One region of the Jeotgalicoccus sp. ATCC 8456 genome, then DNA from elsewhere that is predicted to be linked to it. Evidence: predicted binding sites of a transcription regulator. Region 1 holds the regulator's gene; the other holds the start of a gene.
What was found. Region 1 encodes LexA, which represses DNA repair genes until DNA is damaged. Its sites were predicted from a motif close to CGAACATATGTTCG; they were not measured.
Positions count from the first base shown of each region.

Region 1 (12,520 bases):
TGGCCGCTAATATACACAACAGCTGGAACACCATGTGAAAACATATTGTCATAACCCATACCATTCAAGGCGAACACAATCTCAGTATCCTCATGCATGAGCGTCGGGATTTTATCTTGTAAATCTTTTAAGGCGGGGGTCTTTGAGGCAATAAATATTAAATCGAATTTGTCGTCGACTGTGTCAATATCATAAACTGGTATCTTGTGATACTGCACGGTTTCACCAGTTTTTATAGTTAAGCCATCACGGTTAGATCTTGCCATTAGTTTTAATTCGACATCTAGATTTGATAGCTCAGTTGCGATGATAGCTCCGACAGCGCCAGCACCGATTATACCTATTTTCATACGGTCACTCCGTTCTTTGTTTCCGGTGATTATGTGGTAAAATTAAGTATAACTAATTTCAGAAAGTAGGGAAACTATGAAATCGACTGCGGACTTAATCAACATGAAGCACGATGACAAAATTGTCATGGTAACTGCCTATGACTATCCTTCAGCTAAGTCTTGTGAGGCGGCTGGTGTCGATATTATACTTGTTGGAGATTCACTAGGCATGGTAGTGCTTGGTTATGATTCTCCTGTTAAGGTGACCTTGGCTGACATGATTCACCATACTAAGGCAGCACGCCGTGGTGCAAATGACACATATATTATTGCAGACATGCCTTTTGGATCTTATCATGGTGATGTTAATCAAGCGATTAGTAATGGTATACAGCTATACCAGGAATCGAATGCGAACATGCTTAAATTAGAAGGTTCGGCGCGTGTTGATGTTATTGAAGGTCTAATTAAGGCAGGCATACCGGTATGTGGTCACCTAGGTTTAACGCCGCAACATGTCGGTATTACTGGCTTTAAAATGCAGGCTGGAGATACAGATCAGGCTGAACAATTAATAGAAGATGCGAAAACTTTAGAGTCAATTGGTGTATCAATGATGGTTTTAGAAGCGATTCCGAGCGATCTTGCTAAAAGAGTGACAGAGGCAGTCAGAATACCGACTATTGGTATCGGTGCAGGTGTTGACACAGATGGACAAGTACTTGTCTACCATGACTTACTTCAGTATGGGTCAGACAGATTACCGAAGTTTGTTAAAAAATTTGGTAATCTAACAGAACCAGCGGTGTCCGGCTTAAAAGCCTACCGAGATGAAGTAAAGAATGGCACTTTCCCAGATGAAGAAACCACTTATAAGAAGCGGGTGTACGAAGCGTGAAACACAGTGTAATGATTGACGAAACTAGAGAAATTTTAAGTGAATATAAGGGTCAGACTGTTGGCCTTGTTCCGACAATGGGCGCACTACATGAAGGACACGGAGCCTTAATCCAAGCTGCCAAAGAAGCTTGTGATATCGTTGTCGTCAGTATCTTTTTAAATCCTTTACAGTTTGGACCAGATGAAGATTTTGAAAGCTATCCCAAAGATTTAAAAGGAGACTTAGCTTTATGTGAAAGCTACGGCGTGGATCTTGTCTTTGCACCTAGTGAAAAGGTGATGTACCCATGTGAAATGGAATTTAACATCGGTATTAAATCAATGGCAAATCTACTTGATGGTGTAAAACGTCCGGGTCATTTTGAAGGTGTCGTCACTGTAGTGAGTAAGTTGTTTAATATTATTCAACCAGCTATGGCGTTTTTTGGAGAGAAGGACCGCCAGCAACTTATGATTATCAAACGTTATGTTCAAGATTTTAATGTGCCAGTTAAAATTCAAGACGTTCCAACAAAAAGAGAAGAGAGTGGACTTGCAAGAAGTTCAAGAAATGTGAATTTAACAGCAACGGAATATCAAGAAGCACCGAACATTTACCAAGCATTAAAGATGGCGAGTCTGAAAATTAAAGACGGTGAAACCAATGTCGATAAAATCCAATCATTGATTAAGATCCATATCGAACAAAATACAAGTGGGTCAATTGATGATTTAGCAATCTACAGGGCTGATAATCTTGGTGAACTTAATGAAATTGACAGTGATGTTATCATATTCATAGCGGTACAATTTTCTAAAGCACGTCTCATCGATAATTTATACGTCAGTATTTAGAGGGGAATAGTTTGAATGAATTGGATACGACGCGCACTTGGATTAGTAATTTTATATTTGGTAGTGGTTTTTATCGTACCAGTCATTCAATCTTATGATTTTAGAAATGGGTTGAACGAAGATTACTTCAGTCATTGGTTTGAAGGCCACTTCATACCCAGTTATGATACGACGAAGATTGAAAAGGTTTATGGTAGTCAAGAAACCAACATTGATTATTCCTTAGGTTCTTCAGTGACGACAGAAGGGGAAACTGTTTTAAACTCCGAGTACGAAGGTGTTTTTGTGATTAAAAATGAGCCTGGTGCTTTTCACATGTTACTCGTAAGAGACGGAGAACTGACTGGTGGATATACTAATTCACCAAACGTATCACTCGGCAAGATGAGTATAGACAAGATGACTCGAGAAAAGGCCAGAGAAACTTACGGTGAACCGGTGGAGTATGTTAGAAAGCAGTGGAAACGACTGAAAGTAGAAAATGAAGAATATGATGTCTTTGATGTCGGAAATTACTATGTCTACTTCTTTTATGATATTCATGAAGGCTATCAAGCCAATGGTATGCTTGTCTTACATAAGGACGAGATTATTGATATCAGTGAACTGTATAACCATCCATCAATAGAAGATAATGAACTCATGCACTATTATCTCTTAAATGCTACACGTTATGAATACGGCTATGGCATGTTAGATAGAAATGCCGAAGTGGATAATGTTGCTTACTATCACAGTGTAGACATGGCGGAACGTAAGTTCTTTGATCATGATAATCCTGATGGAAATGGTCTAAAGGAAAGGTTGGAAAGAGAAAATGTGAGGTATACCTATGCTGGTGAAAATATCGCAACAGGACATACTTCTCCAATATTCGCTCACCACAGTCTTTTAAACTCACCATCTCACAGAGTGAATATTTTAAATGATAAGTTCACATCAGTGGGCATAGGGATTGAGTATGATCAGGAACAAGTGCCTTTTTATACTGAAAACTTTTTACAATAATAAATAATGTATAGAGAAACACTCAGAATCTTTTCTTTAAGATTCTGAGTGTTTTTTGTTAAATAAATTCTCTAAATAAACCAACCACTTTGCCTAAGACACTCACATTATCAAGGAATATTGGTTCCATTGTAGAATTTTCAGGTTGTAAACGATAGTACCCTTTTTCCTTATAGAAACGTTTAACTGTTGCTTCATCTTCATCAGTCATGGCAACAATAATTTCACCGTTATGTGCAATGTTTTGCTTGCGAACAATGACTCTGTCACCATCATGTATGCCAGCTTCAATCATACTATCACCAACAACATTTAATAAGAAGATTTCACTATTATGGTTGGCAGTAAAATGTTCTGGGAGGGGGAAGTATTCTTCAACATTTTCCACGGCTGTTATCGGTAAACCAGCTGTGACCTTACCAAGGACAGGCACGTGAATAACCGGAGATTCATTTACATCTGATTCTTGCACGATTTCAATCGCACGTGGTTTGGTAGGATCACGTTTAATGTAGCCCTTACTTTCTAGTTTAGCGAGATGGCCATGCACGGTTGAGCTGGATTGTAGACCTACTGCATTACCAATCTCTCTAACGCTTGGTGGATATCCCTTATCGTTAACGTTTCTTTTTATAAACTGAAATATATCTTTTTGTCTCTCTGTTAAATCTTTCATCATTTTACCTCCAACCTTATGTTAATTAAATTTTACCATATTGTAAGTACGCTTACAAACATTTGTTCGTATAATTGTTGACTAAGAACAAGTGTTCTGTTATATTATTAATACAAACATTTGTTCGAAGGAGAGAATGTAAATGACAATTAAAGAATTGAAATCATTGATGGGATTGTTTACCGTGACGTTGAGTCTAGTGCTTTTATATAGTTTTACTAATACGGAACAAGTAGAGGGAGAGAACGTTTATTCTTCTGAAACTACAGCGAGTACAGAAGTTGTAAATGAAATGGATAGCGAACAAAAAACGAACACAATGTTATCTGGAGAAAGTGAAAGTATCATAGAGGAAGAACTCGTGAGTGGTGTGGTTCACACAGGTCTATTGGCAAATCGAATGATGGCACATTTCCAGAATTATGAAGTTTCTAGTTTAAATTAGATATATTGTGAGTTTATTCTCAAAATAAGTGCAGGACCGTTTGGTTTCTGCACTCTTTTTGTGGTAAATTATATGAGAAAGGATGACGCTTATGTTAGATGATGAAAAGATTAAACAGCTCAATGCACTTGCAAGAAAGAAAAAAGAAAATAACATTTCTGAATCTGAAATGCGAGAGCTGACTAAATTGAGAAAAGAATATTTATCAAACTTTAGAAATTCTTTTAGAAATCACATTGAAAGTACTAAGGTCATTGATCCGGAGGGTAATGATGTTACGCCTCAGAAGGTCAAAGATATAAAAGCACAAAAAAACAATGATAGTAATAAAGGAGACAAATGATATGTCATTTGATAAGACGGATTTACTCGCAATTAATACCATTAGATCTTTAAGCATTGATGCAATTGAGAAGGCAAATTCAGGTCACCCCGGTTTACCTATGGGTGCGGCACCAATGGCTTATGTGTTATGGCAGAAGCACTTAAACTTCAACCCTAAAAATGTAAATTGGTTCAACAGAGACCGCTTTGTTTTAAGTGCTGGTCATGGTTCAATGTTGATTTACAGCTTATTACACTTATCGGGTATTCTAGAAATGGATGACTTAAAAGAATTCAGACAGTATGAATCTAAAACACCAGGACACCCTGAATTTAAACATACAGAGGGTGTCGAGGTAACGACTGGCCCACTTGGTCAAGGTTTTGCAATGAGTGTCGGTATGGCGATGGCAGAAACTCATTTAGCTGCAACATTTAATTCTGAGGATAATAATGGACTTGTTGATCACTATACATATGTACTTGCATCTGATGGTGATTTAATGGAAGGGATCTCTCATGAGGCTGCTTCTCTAGCTGGTCACCTAGGTTTAGGTAAATTAATCGTCCTTTATGATTCTAATGATATTTCCTTAGATGGTGATTTAGACAAGAGTTTCTCAGAGAACGTAGCTGAGCGTTTCAAAGCTTACAACTGGGACTATATCCGAGTCAATGATGGTAACGATTTAGATGAAATTGACCGTGCTATTGAACATGCTAAAACAACAAATCAACCTTCATTAATTGAAGTGAAAACTGTCATTGGCTACGGGGCACCGACGAAGTCTGGTAAGTCAGATTCACACGGGGCGCCACTTGGTGAAGATGAGCGTCGTGGTGCATTTGAAGCATACGGCCTAGATCACACACAAACATTTGTCGCTGATGACAGTGTTTACGAACGTTTCAAGGAGACGTTAGCTGCTCGAGGTCAGGAAAAAGAAGACGCATGGAATTCATTAGTGGATAACTTTAAGAATGAAAATAGTGATCTTCATCAACAATTTATGGATGCAATTCACCGTAAGCTTCCAGAAGGCTACAGTGATGAACTACCAACTTATGAAGCAGGAAGTAAAAAGGCAACACGTGGTAATTCTGGAGATATGATTCAAGCATTGTCTAAATCAATCCCAACTTTCTTCGGTGGTGCAGCGGACTTAGCAGGTAGTAACAAAACAAATGTTAAGGATGCAACAGACTACTCAAAAGACAATTACGCTGGGCGTAATGTTTGGTTTGGTGTGAGAGAGTTTGCAATGGCGGCTGCCTTAAATGGTATGGCTGCGCATGGTGGCGTTTATCCATACGGCGGTACATTTTTCGTATTTTCTGATTACTTAAAACCAGCGGTACGTTTAAGTGCCTTAATGAAATTACCTGTAACTTATGTATTAACACATGATTCAATTGCTGTAGGGGAAGATGGACCAACCCATGAACCTATCGAACAGTTGGCAGGCTTACGTGCAATTCCAAACTTAAACGTGATTCGTCCAGCTGATGGCAATGAAACACGTGAAGCATGGAAAGTTGCATTGGAATCAGAAGATACACCGACAGCATTGGTGTTAACACGTCAAGATATCGAAGTGTTAGATGTATCAAGTGAAGCTGTATCTGAAGGTGTTCAAAAAGGTGGCTATCTCGTCTATGATGGTGGAGATGATGGGATTGTCTTTGCGACTGGTAGTGAAGTGGCCTTAGCTGTTAATACAGCGAAACAACTTAAAGAAGAAGGCATGAATATTAAAGTAGCATCTATACCTAATGTTCAAGCATTCTTACAACAAGACGAAGCTTATATTGAGTCAGTTCTAAATACAAATATTGAAAATCGTACAGCAGTTGAAATGGCTGCAAGTCATGGTTGGCATAGATTTGTTGGTATCAAAGGAAAACTACTGACGATTGATACTTTTGGTGCGAGTGCACCTGGCGGTGAAGTTGTAGAACGTTACGGATTCACAGTCGATAACTTAGCTCGCATTATCCGTGACAAATAAACATTGAATTTAGATGTTTGATATTGTAAACTAAATAGTGGTTTACACGGGAAAGAGGTGAGCATTTTGGCGACTTGGATATGGATACTAATTGTAATTGTAGCCCTCATTGGTGGTTTTGCATTAGGATTTTGGATCTCTAGAAAATACATGATGGATTATTTGGAGAAGAACCCTCCTATTAATGAAGACATGCTCAGAATCATGATGATGCAAATGGGACAAAAACCATCTCAGAAGAAAATTAATCAGATGTTGAGCATGATGAATAAATCATCTGAACAAGCAAAAAAAGGCACAAAAAAGTAAATTAAAATGAGTGAGTAGGCTCATGAGTAAAAGAAGCCCTGAAATCCGTATGGATTTCAGGGCTTCTTTCATTCTATTATATTTACTTCTGTGAATTTTACAAATATATTGAAAATTGGTAATAAACATGCATATAATAGATTATCAAGCAAAAGGGGGAAAACAGCAATGAATAAGCAAAAGTTTTTGGCGTTTTTTGTAATCGCTTTCTTGTTTATTTTATCAGCATGTTCGAGTGATGAAAATGTAGATGAAGCAGCAAGCGGTGAAGAAGGGGCTGAAGGTGGAAACACGGGTGATTTAACTGTAGGGACATTGGCGGATGTTGTATCGCTAGATTTACATGGTTCTAACGACTCTGCATCAAGTCAGGTAAGAACAAATATCTATGAAAGATTATTAAATCAAGATGTGAATATGGAATTACAACCAGGGCTCGCAACAGAATTTGAACAAGTCGATGAAACAACATGGAATTTCAAATTACGTGAAGAGACAACTTTCCATGGTGGTGAAGACTTTACTGCTGAAGATGTAGTTGCTACTTTTGACAGAGTGAGGGATGAAGCACTTGCTTCACCGGTTTTATTCTTGTATGAAATGATTGATGAAATTGAAGTAGTCAATGATTATGAAATCAATATACATACCACAATTCCATTTGCACCATTAGCTAGCCACTTAGCACATAGTACTGCGGGAATTATGCCTAAAGAATTAATCGATAGTGATTATCAAGCAGCCCTAGATGCGGCTGGAAATGATATGAGTTTAGAAGAGTATTATGAAGCACGTGATAGTGGAAGTGACGCATATGAAGAAATTAAGGATGACTTAGGTGAGCACTTAGGTACTGTAATTGGTTCTGAACCTAACGGTACTAACCATATGCAATTTGTATCACGTAGTGCAGGAGATTCAGTAACACTTGAGCGCTTTGACGACTTCCAAGGTGGCGATCGTTACTTTGAAACTGTTGAGTTTAGAGTCATTCCTGAAACTGGTTCTAGAATTGCAGAATTAGAAACAGGTGGTATTCAAATAGCGACAGATATTGATTCTTCAAACGTAGACCGTGTTGAAAATGGATCAGACACAGCTTTAGAAATTAAAGATTCAGTACGTATGTCATACTTAGGATTTAATACAGAGAAAGAGCCTTTCAATGATCCAAAAGTAAGACAAGCAATTTCATACGCTATTGACCGTGAAGAAATCGTAGCCGGTGTGTATGATGGTATGGGAATTCCAGCGAAAGGACCATTGGCGCCTGATGTATGGGGCTATAATGAAGACCTTGAAGGTGTTGAATTTGATTTAGAAAAAGCGAAAGAACTACTAGCTGAAACAGATGTGGCAGATGGATTCTCAACAACGCTTTGGGTAAATGATGATCAGCAAATTATTGATACAGCTGTTTATATCCAAAACAAACTTTCAGAGCTCAATATCGATGTTCAAGTTGAGCAATTTGAGTGGGGTGCATATCTTGAGACCTTAGCAAATGGTGATCACGATATGTTCATCCTAGGATGGACGACTGTTACAGGGGATGCGGACTATGGTCTATATGCCTTGTTCCACTCTAAGAATATTGGTGCTGCAGGGAACCGTTCATTCTATGCAAACGATGAGGTCGATGAATTATTAGACGCTGGCCGTGCTGAAGTCGATGAAGCTGCCCGCCAAGAAGTTTATACTGAAGTCGAAGAAATCTTAGTCGAAGAAGTTCCAGCATCATATCTTTTCCATGCTCAATTTGCTGTTGGTTATAATAGCACAGAAGTGAGTGGGGTGGAGATTGATCCGACAGGTCGAATTCACTTTGATAATGTATCATTTAATTAAAAAGTGTAACAAGACTCTCGATAACCGAACAGGTCGTCGAGAGTTTTTGTTATTGAGAATAGTATACCTATTTAACTCTAGAAAACGTTTTCAACAATTAACATAGTATTACTTAGTAGCGAAAAGTAAGTACCCTGTGTATAATATTTAGTATTCTAATAATGAGGAGCTTTCTATGAATAATTCACTTAAAGAAAAACGCTCTATTTTAGATTGGATTGAATATGGGGGAAATAAGTTACCACATCCTGTTACTATATTTTTAATTTTTACATTACTCGTAATTATTATTTCTCATATTGCTTATCTATTTGGAGTCACTGTATCGTATACAGGTGTAAATCCTGAAACTGGAAATCAAGAGAAACTTAATGTTGAAGTCGTTAGTCTACTAACCACTGATGGCATTCGCTATATTTTTACTAGTGTTGTTGAGAACTTTACGACTTTCGTCGCTTTAGGTCCTGTACTTGTGGCTATGTTAGGTGTTGGAGTAGCTGAGAAAAGTGGTTACATAAGTGCCTTAATGACTAATGTTGTAACGAAAGCACCTAAGAAATTTATCACACCAATTGTTGTTTTTATGGGTGTAATGTCCAACGTTGCAGCAAGTGTAGGTTATGTTGTTTTAGTGCCACTTGGAGCAATCATCTTCCTAGGGTTTAGACGTCATCCATTAGCAGGACTTGCAGCAGCCTTTGCAGGTGTTGCAGGCGGCTATTCAGCAAACTTACTCATCGGTACAAATGATCCGCTTTTAGCAGGAATTACAACAGAAGCGGCAGCAATTTTAGATACTTCATATATTGTTGAAGCGACTGATAACTGGTATTTTATGTTTGCATCGACTTTCTTAGTTGTAATTTTAGGTACAATTATTACAGATAAAGTAATTGAACCAAGATTAGGTGCTTATAATTTTGATAAAGATCAAAATAGCCCAGATGATAATCTTACAAGTAGAGAAACTACAGCATTAAGATGGGCGAATGTAGCTGCAGTGTTAACTATAATCGGAATACTTGCACTTGTTGCCTTCCCTAATTCACCTTTACGGGGTGATGACGGCGGCATAATCGGTTCACCGTTCATATCAAGCATCATTTTCATTATGATGTTAGTATTCTTAATACCAGGTTTGGTTTACGGTTTTATTAATAAGACGATTAGAAACGATAAAGACGCAGTACAGCTAATGGATTCATCTATTTCGACTATGGCAGGCTTTATTGTCTTGATATTTTTTGCCGCACAGTTTGTTGCACTCTTTACTTATTCGAATTTAGGTACAGTTATTGCTGTTAATGGTGCACAACTTTTAGAAAGCATGGATATTGGTGTGATTCCTGTGCTTGTTACATTTATCTTGGTCTCTGCAATTATTGACATCGTAATCGCTGCAGACTCTGCTAAATGGGCAATTATGGCGCCGATTTTTGTGCCGATGTTTATGCAGCTTGGTATCGCTCCGGAAGTGAGTCAAGCCGCATATAGAATTGGAGACTCAACTACGAATGTTGTTTCACCACTCATGCCGTTCTTCCCATTAATTGTCGCTTTCGCACAACGATATGGTAAGAACAACGGTATTGGTACAGTTGTGTCGCTCATGCTTCCATATTCAATTATTTTCTTAATTGCTTGGATTATCTTGTTTGTTGTTTGGTATCTATTTGGTATTCCATTTGGACCAGGTGCAAGCATTTCATATTAAAGTTTTTCCCACTTGGTGATTACCAGGTGGGATTTTTTGTTTCAAGCATTAGCTGTGCTTGGATAGAGAAACGACGGCACGTATTCTGATTTAGTGACCTTGACGAAGGTCCACTTTAATAAGGTTGGCAAAATACAGAATATCCATCTCAAGTATTATTTCATAATCCGAAATATATGGTAAAATTTGAAGTGATATTGGGGTTAAAAAGGGGATGGTTTTCATGAGAGTATTCAAGGATTTATGGTGGTTTTTTTCAAGTGAGAATAAAAGTTATTTGATAGGCTTATTGATGCTGATTTTAGTCGCTTTATTAGAACTGGTACCACCTCAGATTATCGGGCGCTTTATAGATGATATTACAATGGAGACGCTCACAGTAAATACATTGTTCATGTTCTCCGGTATATTGCTGTTAGTTGCAATACTGGCATACATATTTAGATTTTTCTGGCGGGTCATGATTTTTGGTGCGGCAAATAGACTGGGAAAATTGTTAAGAAAGACCTTATTCAAAAAGTATTCTGATATGTCTCCGACATTTTTTGGTAAAAGACGTACGGGTGACTTAATGGCACATGCAACAAATGATATTAATGCTGTTCAAATGACCGCAGGTCAAGGCATATTAACCATAGCGGACTCAATTATTATGGGCACTGCAGTCTTAGTCACAATGGCAGTGACAGTGAGTCCTAAATTGACCTTAATTGCTTTGATTCCACTTCCCTTTATGGTCATACTAACGAGTTACTATGGTTCAGTATTAAGCCGTTTATTCAGAGTGGCACAAGCTGCTTTTTCTTCACTGAACGATAAAAGTCAGGAATCTGTCGCGGGTGTCAAAGTGATTAAAACATTCGGATATGAAAAAGATGATTTGAAAGACTTTGAAGACTTATCTGAAGATGTGGTAAATAAAAACTTAAAAGTTGCGAAAGTAGATGCATTATTTGATCCAACGATTACTTTAATTATTGCAATTTCTTATTTTCTATCCATATTTTTCGGGGCGAGGATGGTAATCAATGAAGAAATTAGTCTCGGTCAATTAGTCACTTTTACAACTTACTTAGGTATGATGATTTGGCCGCTTTTAGCACTCGGTTGGTTCTTTAATCTAATGGAACGTGGAAAAGCTTCTTACGACAGAATCGAAGAGGTGCTTCAAACAAAAAGTGGCATAGGAACGAATTTTACTACGCGTCAGCTACCTAAGGGCGACATCGTATTTGATATTGATCAATTTAAGTTCGATGGGTCTGATGACAGTGCTTTAACGGATATATCCTTCACATTAAAGCCGGGTCAAACTTTAGGGATAGTCGGTAGAACGGGGTCTGGAAAGAGTGCGATTATCAGACTTTTACTAAGAGAATATGATACCGACTCAGATAGTCTTATTTCTATAGGTGGTGTCAATATTAAAGATATTGAGATTTCTAGCTTAAGAGAGAAGTTTGGTTATGTACCACAAGATAATTTCTTATTCTCAACAACCATAAGAAATAATATTGCCTTTACTGATCCAACATTAAACGATAAGACGATCCATAAGGCAGCAGATTTAGCATATATTCACAATGATATTATGGATTTTCACAACGGTTACGAAACCATCGTTGGTGAACGTGGTGTGTCCTTGTCGGGAGGTCAGAAACAAAGAATTTCAATTGCGAGAGCACTGATTCAATCACCTGATATTTTAATCCTTGATGATTCCTTATCTGCAGTCGATGCGGAAACTGAAAAAGCGATTTTAGCTAATATTAAGAAGGTAAGAAGTGATAAGACAAATATTATTACTGCCCACCGGATGAGTGCAGTCAGAGATGCAGATTTAATATTAGTCATGGAGGATGGACACATTGCTGAACGCGGCAATCATGAAGCTCTGATGCAGAACAATGGTTGGTATCAAGAAACCTTCCGTGCCCAGTCATTAAAAGAAAGTTTAAATGATGCGCTAAATGACTCTCTAGAAGGGGGGAGAGATTAATGGAAGCACAAACTGAAATCCTTACATTAACACTCAAAGATCAGCTGAGAGTCTTGTTAAGACTACTAAAGTATACACTTCCATTTAAAGGATTAATCGCACTTTGTGTATTAATGCTCGTG
Region 1 covers NZ_CP066224.1:550,495-563,014, reverse strand. Annotated here, with positions in the region: gene JEM45_RS03030 (ketopantoate reductase C-terminal domain-containing protein) at 1-350, opposite strand, end outside; gene panB (3-methyl-2-oxobutanoate hydroxymethyltransferase) at 427-1,230, shown strand; gene panC (pantoate--beta-alanine ligase) at 1,227-2,066, shown strand; gene JEM45_RS03015 (CAP domain-containing protein) at 2,082-3,074, shown strand; gene lexA (transcriptional repressor LexA) at 3,133-3,750, opposite strand; gene JEM45_RS03005 (hypothetical protein) at 3,893-4,195, shown strand; gene JEM45_RS03000 (DUF896 domain-containing protein) at 4,287-4,538, shown strand; gene tkt (transketolase) at 4,540-6,528, shown strand; gene JEM45_RS02990 (YneF family protein) at 6,595-6,837, shown strand; gene JEM45_RS02985 (glutathione ABC transporter substrate-binding protein) at 7,006-8,685, shown strand; gene JEM45_RS02980 (AbgT family transporter) at 8,861-10,399, shown strand; gene JEM45_RS02975 (ABC transporter ATP-binding protein) at 10,623-12,398, shown strand; gene JEM45_RS02970 (ABC transporter ATP-binding protein) at 12,398-12,520, shown strand, end outside.

Region 2 (12,520 bases), 300 kb from region 1:
AGGCAATGTAAATCTTACCTGCTTCAAACAGTGGTCTCATGTAATTAAAGAAGAAAGTGAGGAGTAAGACTTGGATGTGCGCACCGTCCGTATCTGCATCGGTCATAATAATAATCTTGTCGTAGTTTGAGTCCTCTACTTTAAAATCATTACCGACACCCGCACCAATCGTATGGATAATCGTATTAATTTCTTCATTTTTGAAGATATCTTCAAATTTCGCCTTTTCAGTATTAATGACCTTACCACGTAGCGGCAAGATCGCCTGGAAACGGCGGTCACGACCTTGTTTGGCTGAGCCACCTGCAGAGTCACCCTCAACTAAGAACAATTCATTTTTCTTAGCGTTCTTACTTTGTGCGGGTGTCAACTTACCAGATAGTAAAGTATCCTTACTCTTGTTCTTTTTACCACTACGCGCATCCTCACGTGCCTTTCTGGCAGCCTCTCTCACCTGTCTTGCCTTAATTGCCTTTTTAACAAGTTGAGTCGATAAGGCCCCGTTCTCTTCTAAGAAGTATGGGAGTTGATCTGTAAGGAGTGTCTCCAGTAAGTTTCTCGCCTCACTCGTACCAAGCTTCCCTTTCGTTTGTCCTTCAAATTGTAGGAGGTGTTCTGGGAGTTTAATCGAAATGACGGCTGTTAGACCTTCTCTAATGTCAGAGCCTTCTAGGTTCTTATCCTTATCTTTTAACTCACCAATTTTACGGGCATATTCATTAAAGACTCGAGTGAAACCGGTCTTAAAACCGACCTCATGGGTACCGCCGTCTTTAGTACGGACGTTATTGACAAAGGAGAAGATTGTTTCAGAGTATTGGTCGTTAAACTGAAAGGCAACTTCTGCGACCATTTCATTATAAGTCCCTTCAAACATGACGATTTCACCAATGTCATCCTTACCTTCATTTAAGAAGCTAATGAATGATTTCAGACCATCATCATATTGGAATATTTCTTCTTCATCAGTTCTTTTATCATTAATGGTAATTTTAAGCCCACGAGTTAAGAAGGCAGACTCACGCATTCTTTCAACAATCGTTTCGAAGTTAAAGGCGATCGTCTGTTTAAAGATTTCAGGATCTGCTTTAAAAGTGACTTCTGTCCCTGTCTCTTTTGTCTTACCGACTTCTTTTAATGGCGTGTCGACCTTGCCGCCATCTTTAAAAGTAATCTCATATATTTTACCGTTTCTAAATGAACGGAGTTTTAAGTGTTCACTGAGCGCATTTACAACAGAAGACCCTACACCATGTAGTCCCCCTGACGACTTATAGGAGCCTGAAGAGAACTTCCCGCCGGCGTGTAGTACCGTAAATATGACCTCAGCAGTCGGTACACCGCTAGCATGCATACCTGTTGGTATCCCACGGCCATTGTCTCTAACTGTAATGCTTTCGTCCTTATTGATTGTAATATTGATTTCATCACCGTAGCCGTTAATAATCTCATCAACAGCATTGTCCGTAATCTCATATACCAGGTGATGTAGTCCTCTCGTATCGGTTGAACCGATGTACATACCCGGACGTTTTCTTACTGCTTCTAGTCCCTCTAGTATTTGTATGGATTCATCATTATATCCGGTTTCTTTAGCCAAGTCTGTATCCTCCTACAAACAATACAAACGTATGTTCGTTAAATTAATCTACTTATCTATTTTTACGTAAATCCAAACATTTTGCAAGAATGTTTTGTCATTAGTTTACATAATAATATTAATGGTAACTTTATATAATTATGTGATAATTTAAAGATATATGGTAAACTGTTAGTACCTGATAATAAAAAGGGGATAATCTATTGTATACAGTTCTTATTTTATTAATCTTTTCCTACCTGTTTGGGTCAATTCCGTTCAGTCTAATTATCAGTAAATTATTTTACAACATTGATTTAAGACAACATGGCAGCGGTAATGTGGGTACAACGAATACCTTTCGCATCCTCGGAAAAAAGGCAGGAATTGTCGTCCTTATTCTCGATATTTTAAAAGGTGCGATTCCAGTTTGGGTCGCCATGCTCGTCGATGTGACTGGTGACTTTCCTGTCGTGATTTACGGTGTCGTTGCAGCACTCGGACACGTCTATTCTATCTTTTTAAAATTCAAAGGTGGGAAAGCTGTTGCAACGGGTGGTGGTGCCATACTTGCTGCGAACCCAATTCTGTTTATAGTGTTAGTATCAACATTTTTAATTACCTTAAAACTATCGAAATACGTTTCCCTATCGAGTGTATTTGCAGCACTCGCCTTATTAATTGGTGTCATGTTTACCTCAGATTGGTTTATGATCATCTTTGGTATCATCCTCGGCATCGTTGTCATAGTTAAGCATATACCCAATATGAAACGTATTAAAAGTAAAACTGAACCGAAGATTACATTTATGTAAAAGAAAGATAAGTCCATCAGAACAATAAGTTCTGATGGACTTAATTTATGCCTCTCTTTACTTACGATGCGATTTTGTTACGTAGTACAAGCTGTAGGATACCACCATGACGGTAGTAATCTGCTTCTACTTCAGAGTCAAAGCGTACTTTTGCTTTGAACGTCACTTTGTCGCCGTTTTCTTTCGTTGCGACAACATCGATGATTTCTCCAGCTGTAACGGATTCATCAATATTGATATCAAATGTTTCAGAACCATCTAAGCCGTGATCTTCAGCATTTTCTCCGTTGACAAACTGTAGAGGGAGTACACCCATCATCACTAGGTTTGAACGGTGAATACGTTCGTAGCTTGCCGCGATAACTGCTTTAACGCCTAGTAGGTTTGTACCTTTAGCTGCCCAGTCACGACTTGAACCCATTCCGTAATCGTCACCAGCGATGACTACAAGGCCTGTACCATTTTTTTGGTAGTTTTGTGATGCATCATAGATACTCATCACTTCACCTGTTGGCCAGTAAGTTGTATAGCCACCTTCTGTACCTGGTGCAATTTGGTTTCTAATACGGATGTTCGCGAATGTACCACGTACCATCACTTCATGGTTACCACGACGTGAACCATAAGAGTTAAAGTCTCTAGGTGATACGCCTTGTTCAATTAACCACTGCCCTGCTGGTGTATCTTTACCGATTGCACCGGCTGGTGAGATGTGGTCCGTTGTGACTGAATCCCCGAATTTACCAAGTACACGTAGGCCGTTTAACGGCTCAATTGTACCCGCTTCTTTGGATAATTTTTGGAAGAATGAAGGGTTTTGAATGTAAGTCGATTCATCTGCAAAATCGTATAATGGTGCATCTGTTACATCAATTTCATTCCATGTTTCATTTGAATCAAATACAGTTTCGTATTCTTTTCTAAATAGTTCAGGTGTGACCGTAGACATTACAGTATCTCTAACCTCTTGAATTGACGGCCAGATATCTTTCATGTATACGTCATTACCTTCTTTATCTTGTCCGATTGGGTCATTTCTAAGATCGATATCTACTGTACCTGCTAAAGCATAAGCAACAACGAGTTGTGGTGATGCTAGGTAGTTCGCTTTAACAAGCGGGTGAATACGACCTTCGAAGTTACGGTTACCAGATAGTACTGATGAAACGAGCATGTCGTTATCTACAATCGTTTCAGTCACTTCTGGGCGTAATGGACCTGAGTTACCGATACATGTTGTACAACCGTAACCAACGTGTGTGAAACCGAGTTGATCAAGGTAAGGTTGTAAGCCTGAATCAGCTAGGTAACCTGTAACAACTTTTGAACCAGGTGCCAGTGAAGTTTTTACGTACTTCGGTACAGATAAACCTTTCTCAACTGCTTTTTTAGCAATGAGTCCAGCACCTAACATAACGTATGGGTTAGATGTGTTTGTACAAGACGTAATCGCTGCAATGACTAAGTCCCCTGTTTTCAGTTCTTCAGAGTCACCGTCATTGTAGTTCACTGTTGCTGTTTTGTTAAACTTTTCTTCTGTTAAACCATGACCGTGGTTACCACTTTCAGCAGTGACAGATTTTCTATACTCATCTTTCATATCAGAAAGATTAATTAAGTCCTGTGGACGTTTTGGTCCCGCAAGTGATGGCTCAACTGTAGATAAGTCAAGTTCAACAACATCTGTGTAAGTTGGCTCTACTGCAGGGTCAAAGAATAAATTATTCTCTTTCAGATATGCTCTAACTAAGTCGATGTGTTCAGTGTCGCGACCTGTAAGTTTAAGGTAGTCTAACGTTTCTTCATCTACAGCGAAGAAGCCACATGTCGCACCGTATTCAGGTGCCATGTTGGCAATAGTTGCTCTGTCAGCTAATGGTAAGGCTGTAACACCTTCACCGAAGAATTCTACAAATTTACCAACCACACCTTTTTGTCGTAACAATTCTGTTACGCGAAGTGCTAAGTCCGTTGCAGTTGTCCCTTCAGGTAAAGCATTCGTCATACGTACACCGATTACTTCAGGTACTGGGAAGTATGAAGGTTGGCCAAGCATACCTGCTTCAGCTTCGATACCACCAACACCCCAACCAAGTACACCAAGACCATTGATCATTGTTGTATGGGAGTCTGTACCAACAAGTGTATCTGGATAAAGTACGTTCGTACCCTCTTCTTCTCTGTTATGAACGACATTTGCAAGGTATTCTAAGTTCACTTGGTGAACGATACCCGTTGCTGGTGGTACTGCTTGATAGTTATCAAATGCCTTCGTTGCCCAGCGTAAGAATTCATAACGCTCCATATTTCTTTGGAACTCAAGCTCCATGTTCTTTTGAAGTGCGTTTAAAGTACCATATTCATCAACTTGAACTGAGTGGTCAATGACTAGGTCTACTGGTACTTCAGGGTTGATTTTTTGGACGTCCCCATCAACATCGTCCATGGCTTTACGTAATGAAGCTAAATCGACAACTGCTGGTACACCAGTGAAGTCTTGAAGAATAACACGGGAAGGTTTAAAAGGCACCTCTTTCCCTTTGATATCCCCTTTGTCCCAATTTGCTAATGCTTCGATGTGATCTTCAGTAATCACCTTACCGTCATATTGACGTAAGACAGATTCCAGTAGCACACGGATTGAGTAAGGTAAATTTTGTGACTGACTTGCGCCGTTGTCAACGAGTGACTGTAAGCTATAGTAAGTGTAGTCCTTACCATTAACCGATAAAGTGCTGCGGGAATGTTCCTTTACGTTATTTGACATAATTAAAAGCCCCCTCTAAATTTAGTCATCTTAATTGTATACTGAATATATTCATAAAGTAAATGCATGAACATAATCTAATGATACGAATAAGCTAACAGTTAATTAAGTTATTATTATTTATTATAATATCATTAATAATAAATCATTATAAGTAAATTGCTCATTGATTTTTTGTTAAAATAGCATAAAATTGAAAATATAAACTTGCTTGATGATAATTTTTCCTGTATTATTACGATTCACTTGTTTTTATTTTAATTTAATCTAGGGAGGCTATTTTATGTGGCAAGAATTTAAAGATTTTATGCTTCGTGGTAACATTCTAGACCTTGCAGTCGCAGTTGTTATCGGTGCTGCCTTCGGTAAGATCGTTGAGGCACTCGTTGCCAACATCATCATGCCGTCTATCGCGTTGATTTTCGGTAACACAGACTTTGCTTCAGAATGGAGCTACATGGGTATTACTTACGGTGTGTTCATTCAAGCAATCATCGACTTCATCATCATCGGTGCTGCAGTATTCGTATTCGTTAAAGTGGTTAACAAACTATCTGGTAACCGCTTCGTTGAAGAAGAAGCAGAAGACGAGCAACTTGTATTACTACGTGAAATGAGAGACTCTCTTAAAGCCGTTGAAGGCAACAAAAACGATGGTAATGGACCATCACTTTAAGTTTTGACTAATTGAGGCCTGGTAGGATCCCCTTTTATAGGTTGTTCCTGCCAGGTTTTTTTGCTTTTGGGGCTGATGGTTGTTGGTGGTGGGCATAATGACGGCCCGCTGTCGGGGCCACAGAGAGCCGATATTAGTCTAGCGACCCGCTGTCAACTTCACAGTGAGCCGATATAACTCTTGCGGCCCGCTGTCAGGTCTACAGTGATCCGATATTAGTCTAACGGGTCGCTGTCAGCTTCACAGTGAGCCAATATTAGTCTAACGGGTCGCTGTCAGCACCACAGTGATCCGATATTAGTCTAGCGGGACGCTGTCACCCCCACAGAGTGCCGGTAAGCCCCCTTCCCTAACAACCCAAACAAAAACCCACCTCATACGCATATAAGGTGGGCATGCAAACTCTACTTCAATTGTTGTTTTATCTCACTGATAAAGTACAAGCTGCCTGTAATGAGGAGCAAGTCTCCTGAAAAATTACGGATATATTCCATATAGTCTTCGACATAGTGCTTATCTGGATGCTCGATGGCATCAAACAATACGTCACCTTTTTCGGCTTTAAAGAAGTCGAATTCTGTTACGACAAATGTATCAGCGATCATGCCGATTTTAGATACCATGCTGTCTAAGGGCTTACCTTTGACTGCTGAAAAGAGTACCGTGATTTTTTTATCACTATATGATTCACGCATGGTTGCAACTAAGGCATCGACAGCTTCATTATTATGGGCACCGTCCATTATCACTAAGGGTGAGTGGGAAATCTTTTCGATTCTACCGCTCCAGTAAGTACGTTCAACACCAGTAATCATCTTGTTGACGTCTAAACTCACCACACCCGCTTCTTGCATTTCTAACAAGGCTGCAATAGCAATCGACGCGTTTTCTTGTTGATGGCGACCGAGCATATCGAGTTTAATGTCATCGAAATCATAGCGTCCATATTTAAAGCTAAATTCTTCGCCATTAGTCGTCAAAATGATGTCTCTTTCTAGTTCAACACCTTTAGCATTCTTTTCATCGAGTACCTTATAGATATAATCACGGCAAGCGTCATCTTTAACGTTGAAGACTAAAGGAACGCCTGCTTTAATCACACCTGACTTATCTCTCGCAATATCGAGTAAGGTATCGCCTAAGATATCCACGTGATCGAGTCCAATACTGGTTAGTAAGGTCATCACTGGCGAGAATACGTTCGTCGAGTCATTGGTCGCACCGAGTCCAGCTTCAACTAAGACGATATCCACTGGGTGTAGGCGACCGAAGTAAACAAACATCATCATAGTAATAATCTCAAATTCTGTTGCATTCCCAAGATCCGTCTCAGATACCATCGCTTCACTGACTGGACGAACAAGTGTGGCAAGTTCAGCAATATCTTCATCAGATATCGGTGAGCCATCAACTGAAATGCGTTCATTGAACACTTCTATATAAGGCGAAGTAAAGGTTCCAACACTGTAATCGTTATGGTTAAGTGCATTTCTCATATACGACAGCGTCGAGCCTTTACCATTCGTTCCGACAATATGCACACCGGTAATGTTTTTCTCAGGATGGTCAAATCGTTCTAACATCCATTCCATACGCTTGATGCCAGGTTTAATACCAAATTTTGTGCGTTCGTGTATCCATTGTAGGCTGTCTTGATAATTCATCGGTCTTTACTCACCTTTCAAGCTAGAGAGTCTATTTTCAACTTCATCATACTGACTCTGGTAGCCGGCTTCTTTTTGTCGTTCTGCTTCAACGATGTCTTTTGGTGCATTACTTACGAACTTCTCATTAGATAATTTACCTTTAACACGCTTCAATTCACCATTTAAACGATTCAGTTCATTTTCTAGTCTTTCGATTTCCTCTTCCTTATCGATTAAGCCAGCAAGTGGTAAGACAACTGTCGCGCCTTTGACAACGTCCGTTTTGTCATCGTCATGTTTTTCTATAAAATCACTAATCGATAAAGTCTCAGGGTTCGTAAAGCGCTCAATATAATGTTTGTTGCGCTCAACCGCCTGACGTCTTTGATCATCTTTTACTTCGATATTAATGTCGATCGGCTTAGATAACGGCGTGTTCACTTCATTTCTCGTCGTTCTTACAGATTTAATAATTGCCACTAATAGTTCCATCTCTAACTTCGCATCATCATAGCTTAAAGAATCATCAACGACAGGATAGTCACTCACGACAATCGATTCGTCTTTAGTAATCGCTTGGTAGATTTCATCTGTAACAAACGGCATGAACGGGTGTAACATCTTCAGAATTTTATCCAGCGTATAAAGAAGCACTGAGCGTGTCATATGCTTATCACTATCACTACCTGAAGTCATCGGTACTTTTGCCATCTCGATATACCAATCACAGAAATCATCCCAAATAAAGTTATATAAGAGACGCCCAACTTCACCAAACTCATAGTCATCAGATAGACGTGTCACGTCTCTAATCGTGTCGTTTAGACGCGTTAAGATCCACTTATCTGCTAGTGATTTCTCACCACTTAAATCAATATCTTCTAAGCCGAAATCTTCACCGATATTCATGAGTGAGAATCTTGAAGCATTCCAGATCTTATTTATAAAGTTCCAGATACTTTCAACCTTGTCATCACTGTAGCGGAGGTCTTGACCAGGTGTTGAACCGGTCGCTAGGAAATAACGGAGTGCATCGGCACCGTATTTTTCAATAACATCCATTGGATCGACACCGTTACCGAGTGATTTCGACATCTTACGGTTTTGTTCATCACGCACAAGTCCGTGTAAAAGTACGTCAGAGAACGGTTTTTGACCTGTATGTTCAAGTGATGAGAAGATCATTCTCGCGACCCAGAAAAAGATAATATCATAACCTGTCACTAATACATTCGTTGGGAAATATTTCTTTAAGTCAGCCGTATCTTCTGGCCAACCCAAAGTAGAAAACGGCCATAGGGCACTTGAGAACCAAGTATCTAACACATCTTCATCCTGTTCCCAGTTTTCTGAGTCAACAGGCGCCTCTATACCAACATAAAGCTCACCTGTTTCCTTGTGGTACCAGGCTGGAATTCTATGACCCCACCAGAGTTGACGTGAGATTACCCAGTCACGTATGTTCTCCATCCAGCCATTAAAAGTATGTTCAAAACGTCCTGGGACAAAATCAATACGCTGATCTGTGTCCTGGTTATTCAAACTCTTTTCTGCTAGAGGTTTCATGCTTACAAACCACTGCGTGGATAGGTAAGGCTCAACAATCGCACCACTTCTCTCAGAGTGACCGACTGAGTGCATATGGTCTTCAACTTTAATGAGGTAACCTGCCTCATCTAAATCTTTCACTAGTTGTTTACGGCATTCAAAACGGTCCATACCTTCATATTGACCACCAAGTTCATTGATAACACCGTTTGGATGCATGACGTTAATTCGTTCAAGATCATGACGGTTACCAATTTCAAAGTCATTTGGGTCATGGGCAGGCGTGACCTTCATGGCACCTGAACCAAAGTCTTTTTCAACATAGTCATCAGCAATAATCGGTAATTGTCTACCCACAATAGGTAGCTCTACAGTTTTACCAATAAAGTCCTGATAACGTTCGTCATCCGGGTGAACAACAACTGCCGTATCACCGAGCATTGTCTCTGGACGTGTCGTCGCAATTTCTAAGAAACCAGAACCGTCTGTTAAAGGATACTTAACGTGGTAGAACTTCCCTTCAATATCCTGGTGAATGACTTCGATATCAGACAATGCAGTCTGTGTTTCCGGGTCCCAGTTAATAATATACTCACCACGGTAAATTAAGCCCTTGTTATAAAGGTCTACAAAGGTCTTACGAACTGCTTTAGACAGACCTTCATCTAAGGTAAATCTTTCTTTGTCGTAATCGAGTCCGAGTCCAAGTTTCGCCCACTGTGCTCGAATATGACTCGCGTATTCCTCTTTCCAGTTCCATGAGTGTTCTAAAAATTTCTCACGGCCGATGTCGTGACGGTTAATGCCAGATTCACGGAGTCTTGCGTCTACTTTAGCCTGAGTGGCAATCCCCGCATGGTCCATACCCGGTAAGTAAAGCACATCATAACCTTGCATGCGTTTCATGCGTGTAATGATATCTTGTAAAGTCGTATCCCAAGCATGTCCAAGGTGTAACTTACCTGTGACATTCGGCGGTGGAATAACGATAGAAAATGGTGCCTTATCACTCGCTACATCTGATTTAAATAGGCCAGCTTCCACCCACTTTTCATATTTGCCTTTTTCAACTTCAGTCGGATTGTACTTCGTTGACATTTCCATATAATCACTCCTTTAAATTAAAAAACAAAAAAACTCCTGTCCTAACAATAGGACGGAGTTCCGCGGTGCCACCTAAATTCAGGCGAGTTCGCCTGCATCTCAATTGATGATTAACGCTCATCACACGTCTCGCACTAGTCGATTTCCTTTCGCACGAAACTGAACACAGACTACTTTCACCTACTGCTTCGGTAAACTCACACCGCCGTTTACTCTCTTAACACCCGCAGCAGAATACTCTTCTGCACTTAAATATTATAGATTAATCTTATGCGAATAATTTGAAACTGTCAAGCGGCTTTAACTGCTATGACGGCGTTTATTCAAGTATCTTAGATAGTAACCAACAATCGGTACGACAACGATAATAATGAAGAATATTCTAAAGATATGGTAGGACGAGATCATTGGAATATTACCGCCTGTTTCAATGGCGATAACAATAATTTGACCGAGACCACCAGGTGCCGCACTTAAGAATAAGTCGTTGAACTGATGTGAGGTAAAAATTTGGAATATAAAAACGATAAACATTGTACCAAAAATCAGCATTAAGTTTTGCAGTAAGATGGAAAAAATCAATCGCTTACTGAGCTGTGACATCAAGGAAGCAATTTGTAGACCAATTCTAATACCAAAGAGTATTTGTGCCACATTAATAAATTCAATATTCAAAGAAAATTCAATACCCGTCGTTAAGTTCCAAATAATCATGACAATAATAGGTCCAAGCATCAGGCTCGCTGGGAAGCGTATTTTATCGAAAATATAAATTAAAAGTATGCTCGCTACAGGAATAATGAGCATCGGATAAGTAAAAACAGATGTGACATAATCTACAGATGTCGTCGCTAAAGGTATATCATTTGAACCAGCAAACAAGCCTGCCACAAAAGGCACAATCAAGACGATTAAAACAATGCGGGACATCTGAGTCAATGTCACCAATAGAATATCTGCATTCTTTTCTTCCTCTGCCATAATCAACATTTGAGATAAGGCACCAGGTACGGATGCTAAGATGGCAGTTTCAGGTGTACTTTTCGTTAAGTAAATGAAGAAGCGTGAGAGCGCTAAGCTGAGTAGTAATACGAAGATTGTCATTAAAAAGATATTTAAAAGATCATCTTTCATATCACCTAGGGCATCTAAGGTTAAGGTTGAGCCGATCTCAGTTGCCATGATCATGACACCGAGGTTACCGAGCCAAGGTGGGAAAAATAGTTCTTTTTTAACTAATCTAATATAGAGTATGGTTGCAATCATTGAACCGAACAGCCAAGGTAGGATCATACCAACAGCAGAAAGGCCCAATGAAATCAATGCCGCAATAAGAATGAGCAGCAAGAGTCGAAGAAACTTCATAACATCACCTTATATATAACTTATTCATTAATAATAATAACTTATTAATATGTAAATTTACAGTAACTTGCTTAAAATGAAAAAAGACAAACTCAAATAATGAGTTTGTCTATATAAACACTATTGTTCACTAAAGAATTGATATAAAGCTGTTAATTCTTCTTCTGCTACTTGATCTTCACTGAAAGCAGGCATTGAGCCTTGACCTTCACGGACAATTGTTTGGAACTCATCTTCAGCTAATGAAGTCCCTGCTAAGGCAGGTCCCATAGCACCAGAGAAGTCTTCACCGTGACAAGATGCACAGTTGTCGCGAGCGATACCTTCGGCATCAGCATCACCACTTGATGCAGCTTCTTCACCGCCGCCTTCTTCAGACTCAGCACCTTCTTCGCCACCTGACTCTTCACCAGAATCTGCTGTTTCTTCAGTACTTTCACCTTCAGATGCGGTTTCTTCACCACCACCGCCACCTAGGTGGAAAATCATAACTGGAATGATGAGCACAACAATGATTACCGGAATTAACCAGTAAAGGTTTGCAGTACCTTTCGTATTTCCTGTTTCATTTTTGTCGATGTAGCGAGGCTGTCCATCAACCTTTTTACCAGTCGGACGCTTTTTGTCACTCATATTCTTTTACCCCCCAATTAATTCTATCACTACTATTATACACATAATTATTCAGTGATGAAGTACAAATTCTAAATTATTTACCCTTAACTTTACTTAATGCATTATCGAATGCTTGTAAGGTTTGTTTGATGTCTTCACTTGTATGTTTCGTTGATAAGAACATGCCTTCGAATTGTGAAGGTGGTAAGTAAACACCCTCACTGAGGAGTGCTTGGTACATATCTTTAAATAATTCTAAATCAGATGTATTAGCAGAATCAAAATCAACAACGTCCTGGTCAGTTAAGAAGAAGCCAATCATTGAACCTGCACGGTTTACAGTAATCGCTTGTTCATGCTTATCGAATACTGATTTCAAGCCACTTTCTAATTGGTCTGCTAGTT
Region 2 covers NZ_CP066224.1:253,846-266,365, reverse strand. Annotated here, with positions in the region: gene parE (DNA topoisomerase IV subunit B) at 1-1,600, opposite strand, end outside; gene plsY (glycerol-3-phosphate 1-O-acyltransferase PlsY) at 1,804-2,394, shown strand; gene acnA (aconitate hydratase AcnA) at 2,456-5,161, opposite strand; gene mscL (large conductance mechanosensitive channel protein MscL) at 5,445-5,837, shown strand; gene JEM45_RS01440 (bifunctional folylpolyglutamate synthase/dihydrofolate synthase) at 6,242-7,501, opposite strand; gene JEM45_RS01435 (valine--tRNA ligase) at 7,508-10,135, opposite strand; T-box leader at 10,181-10,394, opposite strand; gene JEM45_RS01430 (AbrB family transcriptional regulator) at 10,436-11,500, opposite strand; gene JEM45_RS01425 (c-type cytochrome) at 11,621-12,133, opposite strand; gene hemL (glutamate-1-semialdehyde 2,1-aminomutase) at 12,210-12,520, opposite strand, start outside.
Region 2: the regulator LexA is predicted to act here: its motif matches at 1,625-1,638, upstream of parE (DNA topoisomerase IV subunit B).